DNA from 2 places in the Terribacillus sp. DMT04 genome. Region 2 is predicted to be linked to the other one. Evidence: a T-box and tRNA genes for the amino acid it is inferred to sense, from the RefSeq annotation. Region 2 holds a T-box; the other holds one or more tRNA genes.
What was found. The T-box of region 2 lies ahead of ileS (isoleucine--tRNA ligase). A T-box ahead of a tRNA ligase gene usually reads a tRNA of that ligase, here a tRNA-Ile.
Positions count from the first base shown of each region.

Region 1: it has a tRNA-Ile gene. The T-box ahead of ileS (isoleucine--tRNA ligase) is inferred to sense a tRNA for this amino acid. The anticodon was not compared.

Region 1 is NZ_CP077639.1:1,950,666-1,960,570, reverse strand. Features, by position in the region: gene KS242_RS10430 (deoxyribonuclease IV) at 1-207, shown strand, start outside; gene KS242_RS10425 (DUF2624 family protein) at 253-528, opposite strand; gene KS242_RS10420 (hypothetical protein) at 646-969, shown strand; gene ispG (flavodoxin-dependent (E)-4-hydroxy-3-methylbut-2-enyl-diphosphate synthase) at 1,005-2,114, opposite strand; gene KS242_RS10410 (type IV pilus assembly protein FimV) at 2,232-2,579, opposite strand; gene KS242_RS10405 (NfeD family protein) at 2,707-3,333, shown strand; gene KS242_RS10400 (Na/Pi cotransporter family protein) at 3,452-5,086, shown strand; tRNA gene KS242_RS10395 (tRNA-Asn) at 5,259-5,333, shown strand; tRNA gene KS242_RS10390 (tRNA-Met) at 5,335-5,411, shown strand; tRNA gene KS242_RS10385 (tRNA-His) at 5,436-5,508, shown strand; tRNA gene KS242_RS10380 (tRNA-Ile) at 5,524-5,600, shown strand; tRNA gene KS242_RS10375 (tRNA-Ser) at 5,629-5,721, shown strand; tRNA gene KS242_RS10370 (tRNA-Phe) at 5,726-5,798, shown strand; gene KS242_RS10365 (superoxide dismutase) at 5,971-6,582, shown strand; gene KS242_RS10360 (MFS transporter) at 6,681-7,943, shown strand; gene KS242_RS10355 (peptidoglycan D,D-transpeptidase FtsI family protein) at 8,013-9,905, shown strand, end outside.
Region 2 is NZ_CP077639.1:1,408,598-1,418,502, reverse strand. Features, by position in the region: gene KS242_RS07625 (solute carrier family 23 protein) at 1-10, opposite strand, end outside; gene pyrR (bifunctional pyr operon transcriptional regulator/uracil phosphoribosyltransferase PyrR) at 151-693, opposite strand; gene KS242_RS07615 (RluA family pseudouridine synthase) at 865-1,776, opposite strand; gene lspA (signal peptidase II) at 1,773-2,237, opposite strand; gene ileS (isoleucine--tRNA ligase) at 2,353-5,106, opposite strand; T-box leader at 5,170-5,390, opposite strand; gene KS242_RS07600 (DivIVA domain-containing protein) at 5,460-5,960, opposite strand; gene KS242_RS07595 (YlmH family RNA-binding protein) at 6,033-6,806, opposite strand; gene KS242_RS07590 (YggT family protein) at 6,825-7,082, opposite strand; gene KS242_RS07585 (cell division protein SepF) at 7,089-7,532, opposite strand; gene KS242_RS07580 (YggS family pyridoxal phosphate-dependent enzyme) at 7,546-8,226, opposite strand; gene pgeF (peptidoglycan editing factor PgeF) at 8,223-9,038, opposite strand; gene KS242_RS07570 (YlmC/YmxH family sporulation protein) at 9,102-9,365, opposite strand; gene sigG (RNA polymerase sporulation sigma factor SigG) at 9,506-9,905, opposite strand, start outside.

The DNA of each region.
Region 1 (9,905 bases), 540 kb from region 2:
CATGAAAACATCGGTTTTGGACATATCGGTTACGATGCGCTTCGTTATGTCGTGCACCATGAACAGCTGATGACAGTTCCGAAGATATTGGAAACACCATTTGTTGGAGAAGACAAGAAAAATAAAAAAGCGCCGTATGCGCATGAAATTGATATGCTGATGAACAACAGTTTTAATCCGAAATTAAAAGATCATATCATGGCATAATTAATACCCAGCTTGAGGTTAAATCCTCACAGCTGGGTATTTATTTTATAATTTAATACCATGTTCCTTTGCCAGCTGCAAGAAGATTTGATGCGTTTTTTGTGCAGTTTCGGCATCTGTAATCTGTGCTAGTGCTTTCAACATTTGCATGCGGTCTGCTTCCTTGAATGGATCTAATTTGTTCTGGCGCAAAAATTGTACAATTTGAGACGCCTGCAGCTGCGTAAGCTGTACTTGATAAGCCTGGCTTTGCTCCATGATCTCTTCAACGGTTAAATTGCGCAGCTTATTCAGAACAAGCTTGTGAACAATAAAATTCATGTGAAACCTCCGCTCTAAGATGGGAATGGTCTGTGGATTCCTTTATCTACCTGGTTAGTTTATGTCCTGTGTACACAAACTAGAACCATACCTTACCCCAGATAAGGAGGATTTCATATGGATAAAGAAAAATACGAGCAAGACATTCATTCTAAAGATGATGTTGAAACAGCGGCTGAAATATCTCCAGCTGAAAATAGTTACCAGCGTTCTGCAAAAACGGAAGGGGACCAAACAACAGGTTCTGGAAAGATGTTCGGTTATATTGCTTTAATTTTATCAATCGCTTCTTTCTTTATTGCACCGATACTTGTCGGGGCGGCTGGTATCGTTTTTGGCGTCTTAGCAAAACGCAAAGGTGCCAATGCACTTGGGAATATCGCTTTAATTGTAAGTATCATCGCCATTGTTCTTTCATTATTTACAGCACCATATGTATAAAAAAAGATCTGACTCCAAAACGGAGTCAGATCTTTTTATGCTTCTGCAGTTTCTTTCTCTGCAGCTTGCTTGGCGAAGTATTCTTCAGCAAGCTTGTCAATCTCAATTTTCAGCTCATCAACCATTGTTTCTTCCGGTACTTTACGAATGATTTCTCCATGACGGAACAGTAAGCCTTCACCACGGGCGCCGGCAATGCCGATATCGGCCTCGCGAGCCTCACCAGGGCCATTTACCGCACAGCCTAGTACTGCAACCTTAATTGGAGCTTTTATCGTACTGATGTACTCCTCAACGTCATTGGCGATGCTAATCAAGTCAATCTCGATTCGGCCGCAAGTAGGGCAGGAGATTAGCGTTGCTGCGTTAGAAGACAAGTTAAAGATCTTCAGCAGTTCACGCGCAACTTTTACTTCTTCAACTGGATCGGCACTCAAGGAAATACGCATCGTGCTTCCGATACCTTTACTTAAAATCGCGCCAAGTCCAGCTGCACTTTTCACTGTTCCGGCAAACAATGTACCGGACTCTGTAATACCCAGGTGCAGCGGATAAGGAATAACCTCAGCTGCTTTTTCGTAGGCTTCAATCGCTAACGATACATCGGACGCTTTTAGCGAAACAATGATATCGTGGAAATCAAGTTCTTCAAGAATCTTAATGTGGTGCAATGCACTTTCCACCATACCTTCAGCGGTTGGATAGCCATATTTCTCTAAGATATGACGTTCCAAGGAACCAGCGTTTACACCGATACGAATTGGTATACCTTTTTCTTTCGCCGCATTTACGACAGCTTCAACTTTTTCTCGTTTACCGATATTACCAGGGTTAATCCGGATTTTATCTGCTCCGCCTTCAATTGCTTTTAAGGCTAGTTTATAGTTGAAATGAATATCCACTACAAGTGGAATGTTAATGCGTTTCTTGATCTCAGGAATTGCATCAGCAGCACGCTGGTCTGGGCAAGCAACTCGTACAACTTGGCAGCCTGCTTCTTCCAATCTGTTGATTTCTGCCACTGTAGCTTCCACGTCATGTGTTTTTGTTGTTGTCATCGACTGAATAACAACTTCGTTTTTACCGCCGATTGTAAGATCGCCTACTTTAACCGGACGGGTGTCTTGTCTGTGTATTAATGCCATTTATATATCGCTCCTTTGATTATCGCGAGGAAAAACAGAGAAATATCCTTATATTTTCCCATTATAATGCTAATACTGCTAAATTAGAAGTAACTAGGCTCAAGTTTAATAAAATCTTCATCTTGGGTAATGGGGAAAATAATAAGCTGAACCTGCATTCAGTGCATATGGATCCTTCTCCGGATTCAATTCCTCGAAATCCTGGATCACTTGTTCCATCGTAACGTGCAATTCGTGATTGTTCAACTCATTTGTAATGGAAAGAAGTGTGTCACCTTGCTTTACCTGCAGGAGGACTGGCTGAAACGTCTTTTTTATATTATTTTTCTGTGTAGCCGTGTCGGGCTGTGTTGGTTCATTCTCGGCAGTAGAAGCGGCGGGGATGGGGCTTCCTATCGTAAGATCCTTCCAAATACTAAGAATTAAAGCACAGCAAAACAGAAACACACCAATCCGTTTCCACATGGAAGTTCCTCCGATCTCGTTACAATTCATTTTATAAAGTATTAGATATCCGATAGAAAAAACCTTTAATATGAAACAAAAAAGCGCTGTCTTCGTATATAAATAGTAGGAGAAAGGAGCATGAAAGATGCTGGACTATAATTGGGTTTCGATATTTATGACTGGTCTTGGAACAATGTTTTTAATTGGGGAAATCCTTGTAAAGGCTAGAGGAATACTATTTTTATTAGGTGCAGGCTTTATCGGTACGTTCTTTCTTAGCTATCTCGACCCATCGGCAATTTGGTATATGCTGCCGCTTTACTTTGTCGGGATGCTGCTGATTATTATTGATGGAAAATTACTGAATGATGGCACGCTTAGCGTAATAGGGTTGTTAACCATGCTATTAACGGTAGGGTTTACTGCGCCAAATTGGACAGCGGGCATATATGCAATCCTAGGTGTCATTATTGGAGCATTCGCTTCTTTCCTTTTCTTGAAAGCATTTCCGAAAAGAGATATGTGGGGCAAGATTGCGCTTTTGGACTCATTAAGCTCTGATAAAGGCTACAATAGCGTAAACGAAACATATGCAGCACTTTTGGAGCAGGAAGGCGAGACCATTACCGATATGCGCCCTTCAGGTACTATTCGAGTGAATGGGAAGGAATTGAGCGCCATAACAGATGGAAAATGGCTGGATCGCGGCACCCGAATTAAGGTGAAGCATGTTAGCGGAGCAAGAATACTGGTAGAAAAAGTAAAGCCCTAACTGTATTTAACCAAATAAAGTAATTTTAATCGTAAATTTCCTAACAAGACCTTTACAACCCTTCAAACTAATTTAATAATTGAAGAGGGAATATTTGAGAAGGGAAGGAAGGCTTGTATTGTCTAATTGGGAATATATCGTCTTTGAATTTATAGGCGGCTTAGGCTTGTTTCTCTTTTCCATTCGTTATTTAGGCGATGGATTACAGCGAGCATACGGCAAGCAGCTGCAGCTGGCAATGCACAGATTTACGGTACATCCGCTAATTGGGATTCTTTCCGGGCTTATTGTTACAGTACTCGTTCAGAGCAGCACGGCGACCAGCATTCTGGTTGTCGGGTTGGTGAATGCGAGCTATCTAACATTAAGACAGGCTATTTCTGTTATTATGGGCGCAAATATAGGTACAACATTAACTGCCTTTTTTATTGGAATTAACTTAATTCAATATGGTCTTCCAATCATGGCGGTCGGAGCATTTTTAATTTATTTCTTTGCAAATCAGCGAACACAGCAAATCGGTAAAGTGCTTTTTGGAGCAGGCGGTATTTTCTTTGGCCTGACGCTAATTGGGGACGGACTGCATCCTATACTGAATATAGAGGCATTTCAATCGCTATCTGCCAGTATGCACAGCAATCCAATTGCTGGAGCGGCAATTGGTACTTTTATGACAATTGTTGTACAAAGCAGCGGTGCTACAGTAGCGATTCTTCAGGAGCTGTATGCGCAAAATGGTATTGATTTACAAGGAGCTTTGCCGGTATTGCTAGGAGATAATCTCGGCACAACACTAACAGCCATGTTAGCGGCAATTGGAGCCACCGTCCAGGCAAAGCGAGCGGCGCTGAGCCACGTAATGTTCAATGCAATTGGTGCAGTCGTTTTCCTGTTGATTCTGCCGTTATTTGTAGATGTTGTTGCCTGGATGCAGAACATATTCAACTTGAATGACAAATTAACCATTGCTGGTGCGCATGGACTATATAATATTGCCAATACATTTATATTGCTCCCGTTCCTTGGTTTCTTTGTTTGGCTTATTACAAAAGTTATCCCAGGAGAAGAAGAACGGCCGATGGCGCTGACAAACCATCTGGATCCGCTATTTATTCAGCAGTCTCCTGTGCTGGCATTAGAACAAGCTAAGCTGGAAGTCTTACATATGGGAAGACTGGCAGTGGACGGCTTAGAACAGGCCAGTACTTATGCGAACAACCATGAAAGACAATTTGCCGACCTTGCCATGCAGCTGGAAAAGGAAGTCAATCGAAAGGACCGTGAAATTACCGAATATCTTTCTAAGATTTCTACAAATACGCTTTCCAATGAAGAAAGCGAAAGGCATGCAGCTTTACTGGATGCTATTCGGGATATTGAACGTATCGGGGATCATTTCGAAAATATTGTTGAATTTGTCGACTTTCAATTATCAAGTAATATTAAATTAACCAAAGAAGCACAGCAAGAACTTAACAGCATGTTTGATTTGACAATTATTACAGTGAAGCAGGCAGTGGAGGCGTTGGATAAACAAGATCGGGAAGTTGCCATTGCGGTATTGCAGAAGGAAGATCAAATTGACAGGATGGAACGCAGCCTGCGCAAAACGCATCTGATTCGATTAAATGAAGGAAAGTGTACTGGTTCAGCTGGAATTGTTTTTGTAGATATTATTAGCAACTTGGAACGTATTGGAGATCATGCTGTTAATATTGCACAGTTAATACTGAATGAAAAGACAGAGAGTTAAATTCTCTGTCTTTTATATTTTTCTCTTGTAATGATGGAGAGGACATGCTATAGTATTCCTGTCAGTTAAAAGGACGCAAAAATTATAACAAAAACTTATAGAAAAATGATTGACAAGTTATTGAATGCATGATAAATTATATATCGTCGCTAATACATAACATATTAATTATTCCACAGTAGCTCAGTGGTAGAGCTATCGGCTGTTAACCGATCGGTCGCAGGTTCGAATCCTGCCTGTGGAGCCATGGCGGTGTAGCTCAGCTGGCTAGAGCGTACGGTTCATACCCGTGAGGTCGGGGGTTCGATCCCCTCCGCCGCTACCATAAATCTTAATAATTTGTAACATGGCGGTTGTGGCGAAGTGGTTAACGCACCGGATTGTGGCTCCGGCATTCGTGGGTTCAATCCCCATCAATCGCCCTTGAAAAAAGTATTGGACCCTTAGCTCAGTTGGTTAGAGCTATCGGCTCATAACCGATCGGTCGCAGGTTCGAGTCCTGCAGGGTCCACCATACGATTTTCAACTTCATATTGCAACGCGGAGGAATACCCAAGTTTGGCTGAAGGGATCGGTCTTGAAAACCGACAGGGGCTTAACGGCTCGCGGGGGTTCGAATCCCTCTTCCTCCGCCATCTTGGCTCGGTAGCTCAGTCGGTAGAGCAACGGACTGAAAATCCGTGTGTCGGCGGTTCGATTCCGTCCCGAGCCACTCCAGTAACAGCTGTTCCTTTGAACAGCTGTTTTTTTTTGTTTTAAAACAAAAGCTGCGAGTAATTTAAGGAAGGACTGCGTGCAAAATACTTGCTGTTTCAGACAAGCTTTGGTACGCTTTACGAAAAGGTGATAACCTTTTATTACATATCACTTAAGGAGGAATAATCATGGCTAAATTTGAACTACCAGAATTGCCTTACGCATACGATGCACTTGAGCCTCATATCGATAAGGAAACAATGAACATCCACCATACGAAACATCACAACACATATGTGACAAAGTTAAACGGTGCAATCGAAGGAAAAGCTGACTTAGAAAGCAAATCCCTAGAAGAACTTGTTGCAGGTGTGAATGACCTTCCTTCTGACGTACAAACAGCAGTACGCAACAACGGCGGCGGTCACTACAACCACAGCCTATTCTGGAAACTTCTTTCCCCGAATGGCGGCGGAGAGCCTACTGGCGAAGTAGCTACTGCAATTGCTAATAAATACGGTACACTAGATAAATTCAAAGAAGAATTCGCAGCAGCAGCAGCTGGCCGTTTCGGTTCCGGCTGGGCATGGCTTATTGTAGAAAACGGTGAAGTTGATATCGTATCAACTCCAAACCAAGATAACCCAGTAATGGATGGTAAAACACCTATTCTTGGACTAGATGTTTGGGAGCACGCTTACTACTTGAAATACCAAAACAAACGTCCGGATTACATTAGTGCTTTCTGGAATGTTGTAAACTGGGATGAAGTAGAGCGCTTGTATCGCGAAGCTAAATAAGTAACGAAAAGACATCAGCAAAAAAGCTGGTGTCTTTTTTTTGTGCATATCTCCTTTTCAATAGAAAATACTAACTAGAAGTAAAAGGAGATGGCATTATGAAGCCGAACTTATTTACCTTGGATTCGAGCAGAAAAGAACTGAATATGCTCCTTATTATCGGAGCGCTTTATTCTCTCGGGATATTCCTATCGAACACGTTCGTTAATATTTACTTATGGAAGCAGACGAATGATTTAGTTAACATCGCCATGTATAACTTGGCAATATATGTGGCGCAAGCAGTGCTGTTCACCTTATCCGGACGCTGGGCTAAGCGGATTGACCGTATCATCATCCTTCGTATCGGCGTAGTCTTCCTCAGCATCTTTTTCCTTCTTGTTTTGTTTACCGGAGAGAAAGCTGCCACGTATAATGTACTGCTTGGTACGGTGCTAGGCGTAGGTTATGGCATGTATTGGCTTGCTTACTCCGTATTAACCTTTGAAGTGACAGAACCGGAGACGCGGGACTTCTTTAATGGTGTATCTGGTTTATTGCAATCATTTACAGGCATGATTGGACCCTTTGTGGCTGGGTATATCATTACCAGAATGAACAATAGCCATGGTTATACGCTGATATTTGCTGTGAGTTTTGTACTTTTTCTTTTGGCTGTTATATGTACAGCGGGACTTGGCAGAAGAAGGGCAGAAGGAAAATTCGGTCTCAAGCTTGCTTGGAAAGAAATAGGGCGTGATCCAGCATGGCGCAATATTGTTATTGCACATGTTTTTCAAGGAATTAGAGAAGGAATCTATACGTTCATCATTTCCGTATGGATTTTCATTGTCACAAACAGTGAGCTGTCACTTGGTACATTTAACCTTGTGTATTCCGCTTTTTCATTAATCTTCTATTATATAGCAACTCGATATATCAAAAGTCCGCAGCGAAAGATGGCAATTTTCTTAAGTGGTGTCGCCTTGTCGTTAAGTATTGTATTGTTGCTTGTAAAACTTAATTTTACTACTTTGTTGATATATGCAGCATTAATAGGCGCATTTTACCCAGTGCTCTATGTGCCTTATTTATCCCTATCTTATGATGTTATTGGCAAAGCAAAAGATGCAAGAAGTTTACGGGTTGAATACATCGTATTAAATGATGCAGCTGCAAATGCAGGCAGAATTTTATCTGTTTTGGCACTGCTAGTTGGGATTGGTATTTGGAAAGATGCTTCTATCCCATACTTGATGCTTCTATTAGGAGCTGGACCATTTTTCATTTATTACTTTACCCGGCGTATTACCAACTTTACTGCAGAACCATCCATAAAAAAGCTGCCTAAAAACGAAATTGCAGGAGATGACAAACGCTGACAGACTTTAGTAGAAGGAGACGGAAGTTGATGATATAATGGGAGCAGTATGTAAGAATGGGGGAACATTATGTCTAAAAAAAGGAAGAAAAAGCGTGCGCTGCTTCCTTTCCGTCTCAATGTCTTGTTTGCGATCGTTTTCCTGCTGTTCTCTGCTTTGATTCTGCAGCTTGGCGTAGTGCAGATCATCAACGGAGAAGAACACCAGGCAGTCCTAGAAAAAACAACAAACGATATAGCAGAAATATCTGTTCCGCGCGGTATGATTTATGATAGTGAAGGAAAAGTAATTGTCGGTAATGAACCAGTTTATTCAATTACTTACACACCGCCTAAGAATGGCGACTCTGCTGACGAACGATTAGAACTTGCAAAACAGCTAGCAGATATTATTAAGATGGATGAAGAAGCAATTGAGAAGATCACGGAAAGAGAGTTTAAGGAATATTGGTATCTTCTGAATGCAGAAGAAGCAAACGGCAGAATTACTGCTGCTGAAAAAGAGAAGCTTGATGATAGTGAAATCTATAACCTGACGCTCGAGCGAATAACAGAAGCCGATTACAAAGAGCTCATGACAGATGATCAGGCAAAACAGATAATTGCGATAAAACGTGAACTTGACAGTGCGACAGAGCTTGTTCCTCACGTTATAAAAAATGAGAACGTTACGGAGAAAGAATACGCAACCATAGCAGAAAATATGGAGCAAATGCCAGGCGTCAATGTTGCCACCGACTGGAAACGCTACTATCCGTTTGATGGTTCTCTCCAAGGTGTTCTGGGGAGTATTAAAACGGGAATTCCAGAAGGCGAGAAGGATTACTATCTTTCCCGCAACTATCAGCTGAATGACCGAATTGGCACAAGCGGTCTCGAAATGGAATACGAAAGCCTGCTAAAAGGTGATAAAAAACGTGTTCGTTATATAACAGATAATGATAACAATATTGTGTCTCAAGAAGTCATTTCAGATGGACAGCGCGGACAAGATCTGCAGCTTTCCATTAATATGGACTTTCAGAAGGAATTGGATAAGATTGTGCGGGAAGAGTTGAAAGGTGCAATTAACAAATATCCTGGTGCCAACCGCTATTTGGAGAATGCTATGGCCGTTATGCTTAACCCTAATACTGGTGAAATTTATGCGGCCAGTGGGCAGCATTACGACCGCGAAAATAATGAGTATGAATCTGCAGATATGAATACTGTCTTTACAGGCGGTGAAGTTGGATCTACCGTTAAGGGTGCGACATTGCTTGCTGGGTATCAGGAAGGTGTTCTGGACCCAGGAGATTACTTTGTAGATAAACCTGTAAAAATTAAAGGGACTCCAGAGAAATCTTCCTATAAAGATATGGGGACGATAAATGATTTAACAGCATTGCAGAAATCTTCAAACGTATATATGTTTAATATTGCTTTGCGTCTCGGTGGAGAATACAACTATCAGTACAATCAAAGTGTTTCTTTTGATCCTGATTCATTCAGAGTATTAAGAAATTACTACAACCAAGTTGGACTTGGAGTGGAAACTGGTATCGATCTTCCCTCAGAATCAACGGGGTATCAAGGATCTACTGGAATAGCTGGTAATCTGCTTGACTTCTCTATTGGTCAATATGATACGTATACTACTATGCAGTTAGCGCAGTATATTTCCACAATTGCCAATGGTGGTTATCGAATCAAACCGCATTTTGTAAGTGAGATTCATGAGCCATCAAATGAAAAAGACCAACTTGGTCCGCTTGCAGAGACGATAAACCCTGAAGTTTTAAATAAGATTACTGCAACAGATGCCCAAATTGAGCGAGTCAAAAAAGGATTTAAGATGGTATTTCAGACAACGGATGGAACAGCTTATCGTCATTTAACTAAAGAAGCAAAAACCTACGATATTTCTGGAAAAACTGGTACAGCAGAAACAAACATAGACGGTACCAATTTAGAAAACTGGACT
Region 2 (9,905 bases):
CTGGTTTCATCTGTGTCTCTCCTCTTTTCAGCTATAAAAAAAGCCTCTTTGCGATGTAGGTCGCAAAGAGGCACACGTCTGCCACTAGTCGTGACGACGTTGTTGCTTGCGACCTTGTAAGCCTCTCTGGACTTCCATTAAAGGTCCTATTTAATTTTCGTAAATATCTACGCTCTCGTAATCATCTGTTTCTTCCAGTTCAACGACGATAATTTCGGATTGCGAAGTTGGGATATTCTTCCCAATATAGTCAGCGCGGATTGGGAGTTCCCGATGACCGCGGTCAATCAAAACGGCAAGCTGGATCTGCGCCGGACGTCCCGCGTCCATAATCGCATCCATTGCTGCTCTGACTGTTCTTCCTGTATATAACACATCATCAATTAAGATGACTGTCTTATTCGTCAAGTCTGTTCCAAGCTTAACTGGCTGCACTGTTGGTTCTTGATTATCAGAAGCATGTGCTAAATCATCACGGTATAATGTGATATCCACTTCTTCCAGCGGAACCGTCGCTTGTTCAATTCCTTCTATCTTCTGCTGCAAGCGTTTGGCGATGGGAACACCTCTTGTCTGAATGCCGACCAGCACCAAATCTTCTGGCCCTTTATTTCGCTCGAGTATCTCATGAGCAATCCGCGTAAGAGCGCGGTTAATTGCTGCTTGATCAAGCAATGTCGCTTTTTTGTTCATTGTTGTCCCACCTTTCTGAAGCTATGAAAAAACCCCTTATCACCATGAGGTAATAAGGGGCATAGATACACACTTGTATCCCGTTCTTCTCCGCTTCCTTATCAGCCTCTCTGGACTGTCTTAAAGGTTCTTATTCAACTGCAATTAGTATCGCATAGGACTGCATTACTGTCAAGCGTTCAATTTCAACTTGTCCAATTCCGCTTGGAACACTTCTGGGACAGGTGCTTCAAAGCGCATCCATTCTCCTGTAATTGGGTGATGCAGACCGAGTACAGCTGCATGAAGCGCTTGTCCGCCAATGTCAAGTGTACGGCGCGGTCCATATTTCGGATCGCCAGCCAGCGGATAGCTAATATACTGCATATGCACACGTATTTGGTGCGTTCTACCTGTTTCCAGCTTACATTCAATGTAAGTAAAACCTTCGAAGCGCTCTAACACTTCAAAGTGTGTTACGGCTGGTTTCCCATTCTCCACAACAGCCATTTTCTGACGGTCATTGGGGTCACGTCCGATTGGTGCTTCAATCGTTCCATATTCATGATCAATAACACCATGAACAATTGCACGGTATTTACGTTCTATATCATGATCCTTCAGCATATCGGTTAATTTTTGATGTGCTTTGTCATGTTTTGCAACAACTAACAGACCACTCGTATCTTTATCAATACGATGGACAATCCCCGGACGAAATGTTCCATTAATACCGGAAAGATCTTTCAGATGATACAACAATGCATGCACCATTGTACCAGACTGATGTCCATTGGAAGGGTGAACCACCATTCCTCTCGGTTTGTTTACAACTGCAATATCTGCATCTTCATAAACAATTTCAAGCGGGATATTCTCCGCTTTGATTTCCATTTCCTCAGGCTCGGGAATCGACCAAGCAATTTCGTCGCCTTCTTGCACTGTATACTTATTCTTAACTGTCGTGCCGTTCACTGTCACCAAATCATCCTTAATCCAGCTTTGTGCTTGGCTCCGGGAAACATCTTCCTGGATATCTGACAGCAGTTTATCAATGCGCAGTCCCGCTTGCTCGGCTGCAACTGTATGTTCAAACTGACTCATGTTTCTTTTCTCCCTTTCTTTCGCTCATCAAGCAGCATTGCGATGATGATGAGGATAACGCCGACAACCAGGCAGGAATCTGCCACGTTAAATATCGGATAATGATAATCGCCAAACCTCGTGTCTACAAAGTCGACGACTTCTTTTCGGAATAAACGATCGATAAAGTTGCCAATCGCTCCACCAAGTACAAGTGCAAGTGATGCACCCATCAGTTTGCTTTCTTTGCTATATTTCACAATATAGTAACTGACTATAACAATAACAATCGCTGTAACAAGATAAAAGAACCAAAACTGTCCTTCTAACATTCCCCACGCTGCTCCTCGGTTGCGGTGAGAAGACAGGTACAGAAAATTGTCGATGATTGGAATGGACTCTCCTTCAGTCATATTCTTCACAACAGCTAACTTTGTTAATTGGTCAATAATGACTGCGATGATCGCGATGATAAAATACATGATTCTATTTTCCCCCGTTCAATACAATCTATCTTGCATTTTACCATAATTACATACAAAAAGATTGTATAGATAAAAAAGAAAGCTCCGCCTTACTGGCGAAGCTTTCTCTCCTTTACGCCTGATAATGAGCTTCTACAACGCTCGCACAGCGGGAGCATAGATCCGGGTGCGAATCATCTTCGCCGACCGTTTCAGATGCTACCCAGCAGCGTTCGCATCGTTTGGCCGGGTGTTTTTCAACACGTACGGCAACATGTTCATAATCAGCTGCTTCTGGATCAGCATCCACTACATTTGCTTCGGATACAATAAGCAGCTGATGCAAGTTATCGATGCTTTGAAGCAGCTGTTTTGTTGCGTCATCTTTTGCAGCAATTGTCAGCTTCGATTCAAGTGATTTACCGATTACTTTCTCACTGCGCGCTATTTCCAAGGCTTTTAGCACATCATCACGAACGGCCATGAAATGATCCCATTTTCCAAGCAAGTCATCATGATCTGCAATAGACAGCTCTTCTGGGAAGTCAGTCAGCTGCACATAGTCAGCTTTCTCACCTGGGATGTAGCTCCATGCTTCTTCTGCAGTATGCGCAATGATTGGTGACAGCATCTGTACAAGCGCTTTGATGATTTCATAATACGCTGTTTGGATGCTGCGGCGTGCTGGATGATCCGCAGATTCGATATAAAGAATATCTTTCCCAAAGTCCAAGTAGAACGAGCTTAGCTCAACCGAACAGAAGCTTAAGACAGCTGAATATACATCAGCGAATTCGTATTTGTCATAGCTTTCACGCACACGCTTGATCAAATCAGAAAGCTTCACAAGCATATAACGATCTACTTCTTTCAAGTCAGCAAATGCAACACTGTCCTTCGCCGGCTCAAAGTCATGCAAGTTGGCTAACAAGAAACGGAATGTGTTACGGATCTTGCGGTATCCTTCAGATGTTTGCTTAATGATTTCATCCGAGATACGAACATCGGATTGATAATCAACAGAAGCAACCCACAGGCGAAGAATATCAGCACCGTACTGCTTCATGATTTTAGATGGCACGACAATATTACCTAGTGATTTACTCATCTTCTTCCCTTTACCATCAAGCGCGAAGCCATGGCTTAACACTGCTTTGTAAGGTGCTTTACCCGTTACAGCAACAGCAGTTGTCAAAGAAGAGTTGAACCAGCCGCGGTATTGGTCAGAACCTTCCAGGTACAAATCAGCTGGACGCTGCAATTCCGGACGATTTACAAGCACACCTTGGTGAGAAGAACCAGAATCAAACCAAACATCCATGATATCTGTTTCTTTTGTGAAGATACCATTCGGGCTATGCTCTGATGTAAATCCTTCTGGAAGCAAGTCTTTCGCTTCTCTCTCAAACCAAATATTCGACCCATGTTCTAAGAACAAATCAGACACATGCTGGATTGTTTCTTCTGTGATGATTGGTTCTCCATCTTCTCCATAAAAGACTGGGATTGGCACACCCCATGCACGCTGACGGGAAATACACCAGTCTTCGCGGTCACGGAACATATTGTAAAGACGTGTTTCGCCCCATTTCGGGAACCATTCCACTTCTTTAATTTGTTCGATAATTTGATCGCGGAATGCTTTAATCGAAGCAAACCATTGTGCAGTCGCACGATAGATAACTGGTTTTTTCGTACGCCAGTCATGCGGATAGGAATGTGTAAAGAATTCCAGCTTCAGTAAAGCACCTTTTTCTTCAAGAAGTTCGGTGATTTCTTTATTTGCTTTATCATAGAATACACCTTCAAAACCAGGAGCTTCTTTTGTGAATACACCTTTATCATCCAATGGGCTGATTACAGGCAGCTTGTATTTTTGACTAGCGAAGAAATCTTCTTCCCCGTGTCCAGGCGCTGTATGTACACAGCCTGTACCGCTGTCTGTAGTCACGTGCTCACCAAGGATGATAAGGGATTCTCTGTCATAAAACGGATGTTGTGCTGTCACATATTCCGCTTCTTTACCAGAGAAAGTTTTCACTACTTCTGGGTTATCCCATTCAAGTGTTTCTGTTACGCTGCTTAACAAATCTTCTGCTACGACGAATTTCTCACCGCCAACGTTAGCGACCACATAAGTTACTTCTGGGTGAAGGGAGATTGCAACGTTAGAAGGCAATGTCCAAGGCGTTGTTGTCCAGATGATGAATTTCTCATCTCCTTCAAACAAGTCTTTGCCATCTTTCACTTGGAAAGCAACATAAATGGATGCAGAGCGCTTATCTTGATATTCGATTTCCGCTTCTGCCAATGCAGACTCAGAAGATGGAGACCAATAAACTGGCTTCATCCCTTTGTAAATGAAACCTTTTTCAGCCATTTCACCGAATACTTTAATTTGAGCTGCTTCATAATCTTTTGTTAGCGTGATGTATGGGTTATCCCAATCTCCCCGTACACCCAGCTGTTTGAACTGGCTGCGCTGATTATCGATTTGCTGCATCGCATACTCTGCACACAGACGGCGGAATTCAGCAACCGTCATTTTCTTGCGGTCAACCTTCTTCTTCGTAAGCGCCTGTTCAATCGGTAAACCATGTGTATCCCAGCCCGGAACATATGGTGCATGGAAACCAGACATTGATTTATAGCGGACGATAAAATCTTTCAATACTTTATTCAGTGCATGCCCCATGTGTAAATCGCCATTTGCATACGGAGGTCCATCATGCAAGACGAAAAGCGGTCGTCCTTCGGTTCTTTCTTGTACTTTTTGGTAGATATTTTGTTCTTCCCATTCTTGCTGCATTTTTGGTTCTTTGTTTGGCAGGTTGCCGCGCATTGGGAAAGCCGTGGACGGCATCAGCAGTGTGTCTTTGTAATCCAATGTTCTTCCTCCTTATCATGACCAGCTATTTTCCGGGTAAATAAAAAGAGCCCCTCATCATCCCAAAGGGACGAGAGAGACTCGCGGTACCACCCTTATAGACAAAAGTATATTACTTCTATCCACTCGAATTCGTAACGTGAATGAGACGTCCATTTCTACTGCTTGCGGTTCGAATGGAAACTAACGGGTGATGTTCGGAAGAAATACCGCACCAGGCTCTCACCTTCCCTGGCTCGCTTCAGTCGGTATGGACTTCTTACTGTCCCGATCACAGTCTTTTTATCTGAGTCATGTTATTTGCTAATAATAGTAAGATTATATGTAAGTTTGCGAAAAACGTCAAGCGAGTCTTATTCAGCCGGCTCTTCTTGCGGCTCATAAGCTACTTCTGTCGCGAACAAACCATCCCAGTCATCTGTTTCAATCATCTCTAGCTGCGCTTCAACTAGCATCTTCAAACGCGTACGGAATACTTTTGCTTGCTTCTTCAGCTCTTCTACTTCAAGTGCGATTTGACGGGATTTGGAAAGCGACTCGTTGATAATGCGGTCTGCATTTTTCTCCGCTTCTTTAATAATCAGCTTTGATTCTTTCATCGCATTGCCTTTTACTTCTTCTGCTGTTTCTTGTGCTACTAAGATGGACTTGTTTAATGTCGTCTCAATATTATTGAAATGACCAAGGCGTTCTTCCAGCGTGCTTACGCGTTCCTCTAATTCCTTCTTCTCGCGGATGATGATTTCATAATCTTTTATCACCCTGTCAAGGAAGTCGTTTACATCATCTTCATCATAACCGCGGAATCCGCGGGCAAACTCTTTATTATGAATATCCAAAGGTGTTAATGGCACAACGGCCACCTCCTATTAATAGATCTATAATTGCTGTTATTCGACAAAGATAGCACAAAAGAGCTGATACTGCTACTTTAATTTTTCTAATGTAATACGCTGCTTGTCCTTCTTTGTCGTGCCCTTCACTTCCGTCAGCTTCCCTCTGCCTTTGCCGCGTAAAGAAATTAAATCTCCTTCGGCTAATGGGTAACTGCTATCTTCGACTGTTTTAAAATTAACTTTGACAAGACCTTTCTGGATGCTTAAAGATGCTTGCTGCCGCGACATACGATAAAGCTCCTTCATGACTGCATCAAGGCGGAGCGAGGATACAGATGCTTCCATTTGCATCCATTCTGCCTGTTCAGGACGAAAACGCGATGCATCCGCAAGCTCCCAGTTTACTTTAGCACGTTTCACTTCTGTCAAATTGGCCCGAATGTATACGGCGATATCAGCTGTTGTGAACAGCTGCATCACACCATCCTGCACGCTAATATCACCCAATTTTCTCCGATCTATCCCAAGAGACATAAATGCCCCCATCACATCGCGATGCTCCAAAGAAACAAACTTCACTGGGTAAGTTGCTTCCAGCATCACAATATCGAAGTCGCTGTCTGCCACAGCATCATAAAGCGGTGCGATGATGCCGCGTTTTCGCTCTGCCGCATCCGCACCACCTGAAAAAGCCCACTGCAGCTCAGTTTGCCCGCCGAGCAGCTGCCGGAAGATAAGCTGTTCTCTTGGATCAAGAAAATCGGTTACGCGTGGCTGATAAGTACGCTCTGCTTGTTCCATCCAGGAGAGGATCTGATCAATAAAAGGACGCTCCTCTTCCCGGTAATGCTGGTAAATACTCACGCTGCTGTATACTCCTTATTAGAAGATCATGAAATAAATTGTAGCTACTCCGCTCCGCGCCAGATTAAGGACAATCAGCGCTACAAGTGGCGATAGATCAATCATTCCAAGTGGAGGAATGAATCGACGAAATACATCTAAATATGGTTCACAAATCCTGCCAAGCATTTCACCGAATGCTGATTGTCTTGCTCCAGGGAACCATGACATCAGAATATAAATGATTAATGCAAAGGAATAGACCGTGAAGGCTGTACTAATTATGTTAAAGAGCATCTGCTTCTACCACCTCTTATTATACTCATCCTGTTCCTCTATCATATCGGTTATATTACCAGTAAGTTCGATATTGTCAGGAGCACACAGGAAGGTTTGGCTGCCTAGCTTTTGGATATCGCCATTCAGCGCATAAACGGTACCGCTGAGAAAATCCACAATCCGTTTCGCTTGCTGATGGTCAACGCGCTGCAGATTGAGTACAACTGCTTTTCTGTTCACCACATGGTCAGCAATTTCCTGCGCTTCATTGTACGTCCTTGGCTCGCAAAGTACTACTTTTGATGAAGCTTGGACACTTTTCAAGCTGACAACGTTTTGATTTTGACTGCGCTCCCGACCGTTAGGATACGGTTCTGCTTCTTCTGCGTCGTTTGGCTGTCCCTCCACGTACTCATACTCTTCATCATCCACTGTAAAGAAGTTCCGCATCTTATTTTTGAAACTCATATTTTCACCTCGCTTATTCGTATGGACCTACAAGGGCCGAGCCGACTCGGATATGAGTGGCTCCTTCTTCAATTGCTATTTGGTAATCATTGCTCATTCCCATTGACAACAAGGCACAAGGTGCATGCGCCATTCCCTCGTCAGCAACTTTATCACGTAGCTCTCTTAACTCGCTGAATACGCGGCGAAGTACATCTTCATCCTTTGTGTGAGGTGCCATCGTCATCAGTCCTGCAACTTCAATGGCAGGAAATGCTTCCAGCTGCTGAATGAAAGAAAGCGTCTCATCTGGTGACACACCTGCTTTTGTTTCTTCGCCGCTCACATTAACCTGAACAAAGCATTTAATTGTTTTCTCTGCACGTTTTTGAATTTCTTTTGCAAGTGATAATCTGTCAAGAGCATGCAGATAGTCTGCCTGATTAATGACATCTTTCACCTTCCTAGATTGCAAACTGCCAATGAAATGCCAAACAGCTCTGTCTCCAATGACCGCTTGCTTCTCTAAGAAGCCCTCAATCCGGTTTTCACCTAAATCGCCAATACCGGCATTGACCGCTTCCTCTGTTCGTTCAATTGTAACATATTTCGTAACGGCTAGGAGTGTAATATCCTCATAATTCCTGCCTGCTTTAGCAGCTGCTGCTTTTATTTTTTCTTGTATTTGTGCGAAATTCTCTTGTACCGTGTTCATACCTGCTCCTCTTTCATTCCGATAAAACCAATCATTCTGCCTGTTTTACCTTGATCTTGACGATGCGAATAAAATTCCGGCATCTCATATGTACAAAATGGTGCTGTTTTAATATGCGCATCCTTTACACCAGCGTCCAGCAAGTACAGTCGGTTCAGCGCTTGCAAATCTAAATAATACTTATCAGATTCCCCGCTTGCTGTGAGTACTTGCGCACGAAAGCGCTCCGGAATTTGCTGGAAGATACGGTCATCCACTTCGTACTTGTGCTTCGAAATGCAAGGACCAATCATTGCTTCTATGTTAGCAGGATTGGCACCTTGGCTGCCTAGTGCTGCAATCATTTTTCCAGCCATGTCTCCGACAGTACCGCGCCAGCCGGCATGCGCCATGCCAATCCAGCCAGTTTTTGCATCAGAAAAATACAGCGGAACACAGTCTGCAAAAAAAGCTGCCAGAAGCAAGCCCGGTTCATTGGTTATCAGGCCATCAACTGATGGGATGCTATCCGATAATGACTTGCTGCCCCGTCCAGCATCTTTCTTTTGCACAACTGCAATCTCTGTGCCATGCACTTGCTCGCCCAGCACCCAATTCGCTAGCGGAAACGCTATTTCGCCTGCAAGCAGCTCTCGGTTTTGAATCACATCCGCATCTTTGTCACCAACATGCAGTCCCATATTAAGGCTATCAAATGGTGATTTGCTTACACCGTTGTTTTTTGTTGTGATGCCGCTTACTATCCTGTTAGGAGCTGACCAGCCGCCAAGCTCCATATACAATCTTTGTTTATTGGAAGCTGCTTCTCTCATATGGTACTCTCACTCCTCTAATTGCTTTAATAGTACCATATTTCAGCTTTGTACTGTATAGGATTACTTTCCCTCTTCTTCTGCAACAGGTACAGCTTCCGGGCTTTTAATCAAGATAACATCTGTTCCTATTGTAATAATTTGGTGCCAAGGAACGACCAACTCTTCTTCCTTGCCAAACAATCCCATCGTTTTTCCTCGAAGTGTTACAACAATTGCTGCTATATGACCATTCTGTTCATTAATCTCTAAATCCGAAACATTTCCTACTCTTTTCCCGTTTTCCATCAAAATAATGTCCTTCATTTGCAATTCCGTTAATGTCATCTAAGCCAGACCCCTTTGTTGTTTTAATCTATTCTATGCGGCCAAGCTGATGATATGGCAATTAATATGGGGAAGTAGTTTTTGGAGCGGAAATTAAAGTACTTTTCTATATAAAAAAAGACACCTATAAAAGGTGCCTCTCATTCAAACATCTGCTTATTCATTTCTTCGATTGCTGCTTTCTCAAGTCTGGACACTTGCGCTTGGGAAATGCCAATTTCATCTGCCACTTCCATTTGTGTTTTGCCTTGGAAAAAGCGTTTGTTCAGTATCATCTTTTCTCTTTCATTCAAACGATGCATGCCTTCTTTGATTGATAGGTTGTCAAGCCATGTTCCATCGTTTTCAGACTCATTCCGCAGTTGATCTAAAACGAAAATCGGATCTCCTCCATCATTGTAAATTGGTTCAAACAAAGAGACCGGATCTTGAATAGCATCCATGGCAAACGTTATGTCCGAAGGCTCGATACCAAGCTCCGCCGCAATTTCCGCTGTAGTAGGGTCCTTGGAAGTCTTGGCTATCAGCTGTTCACGTACT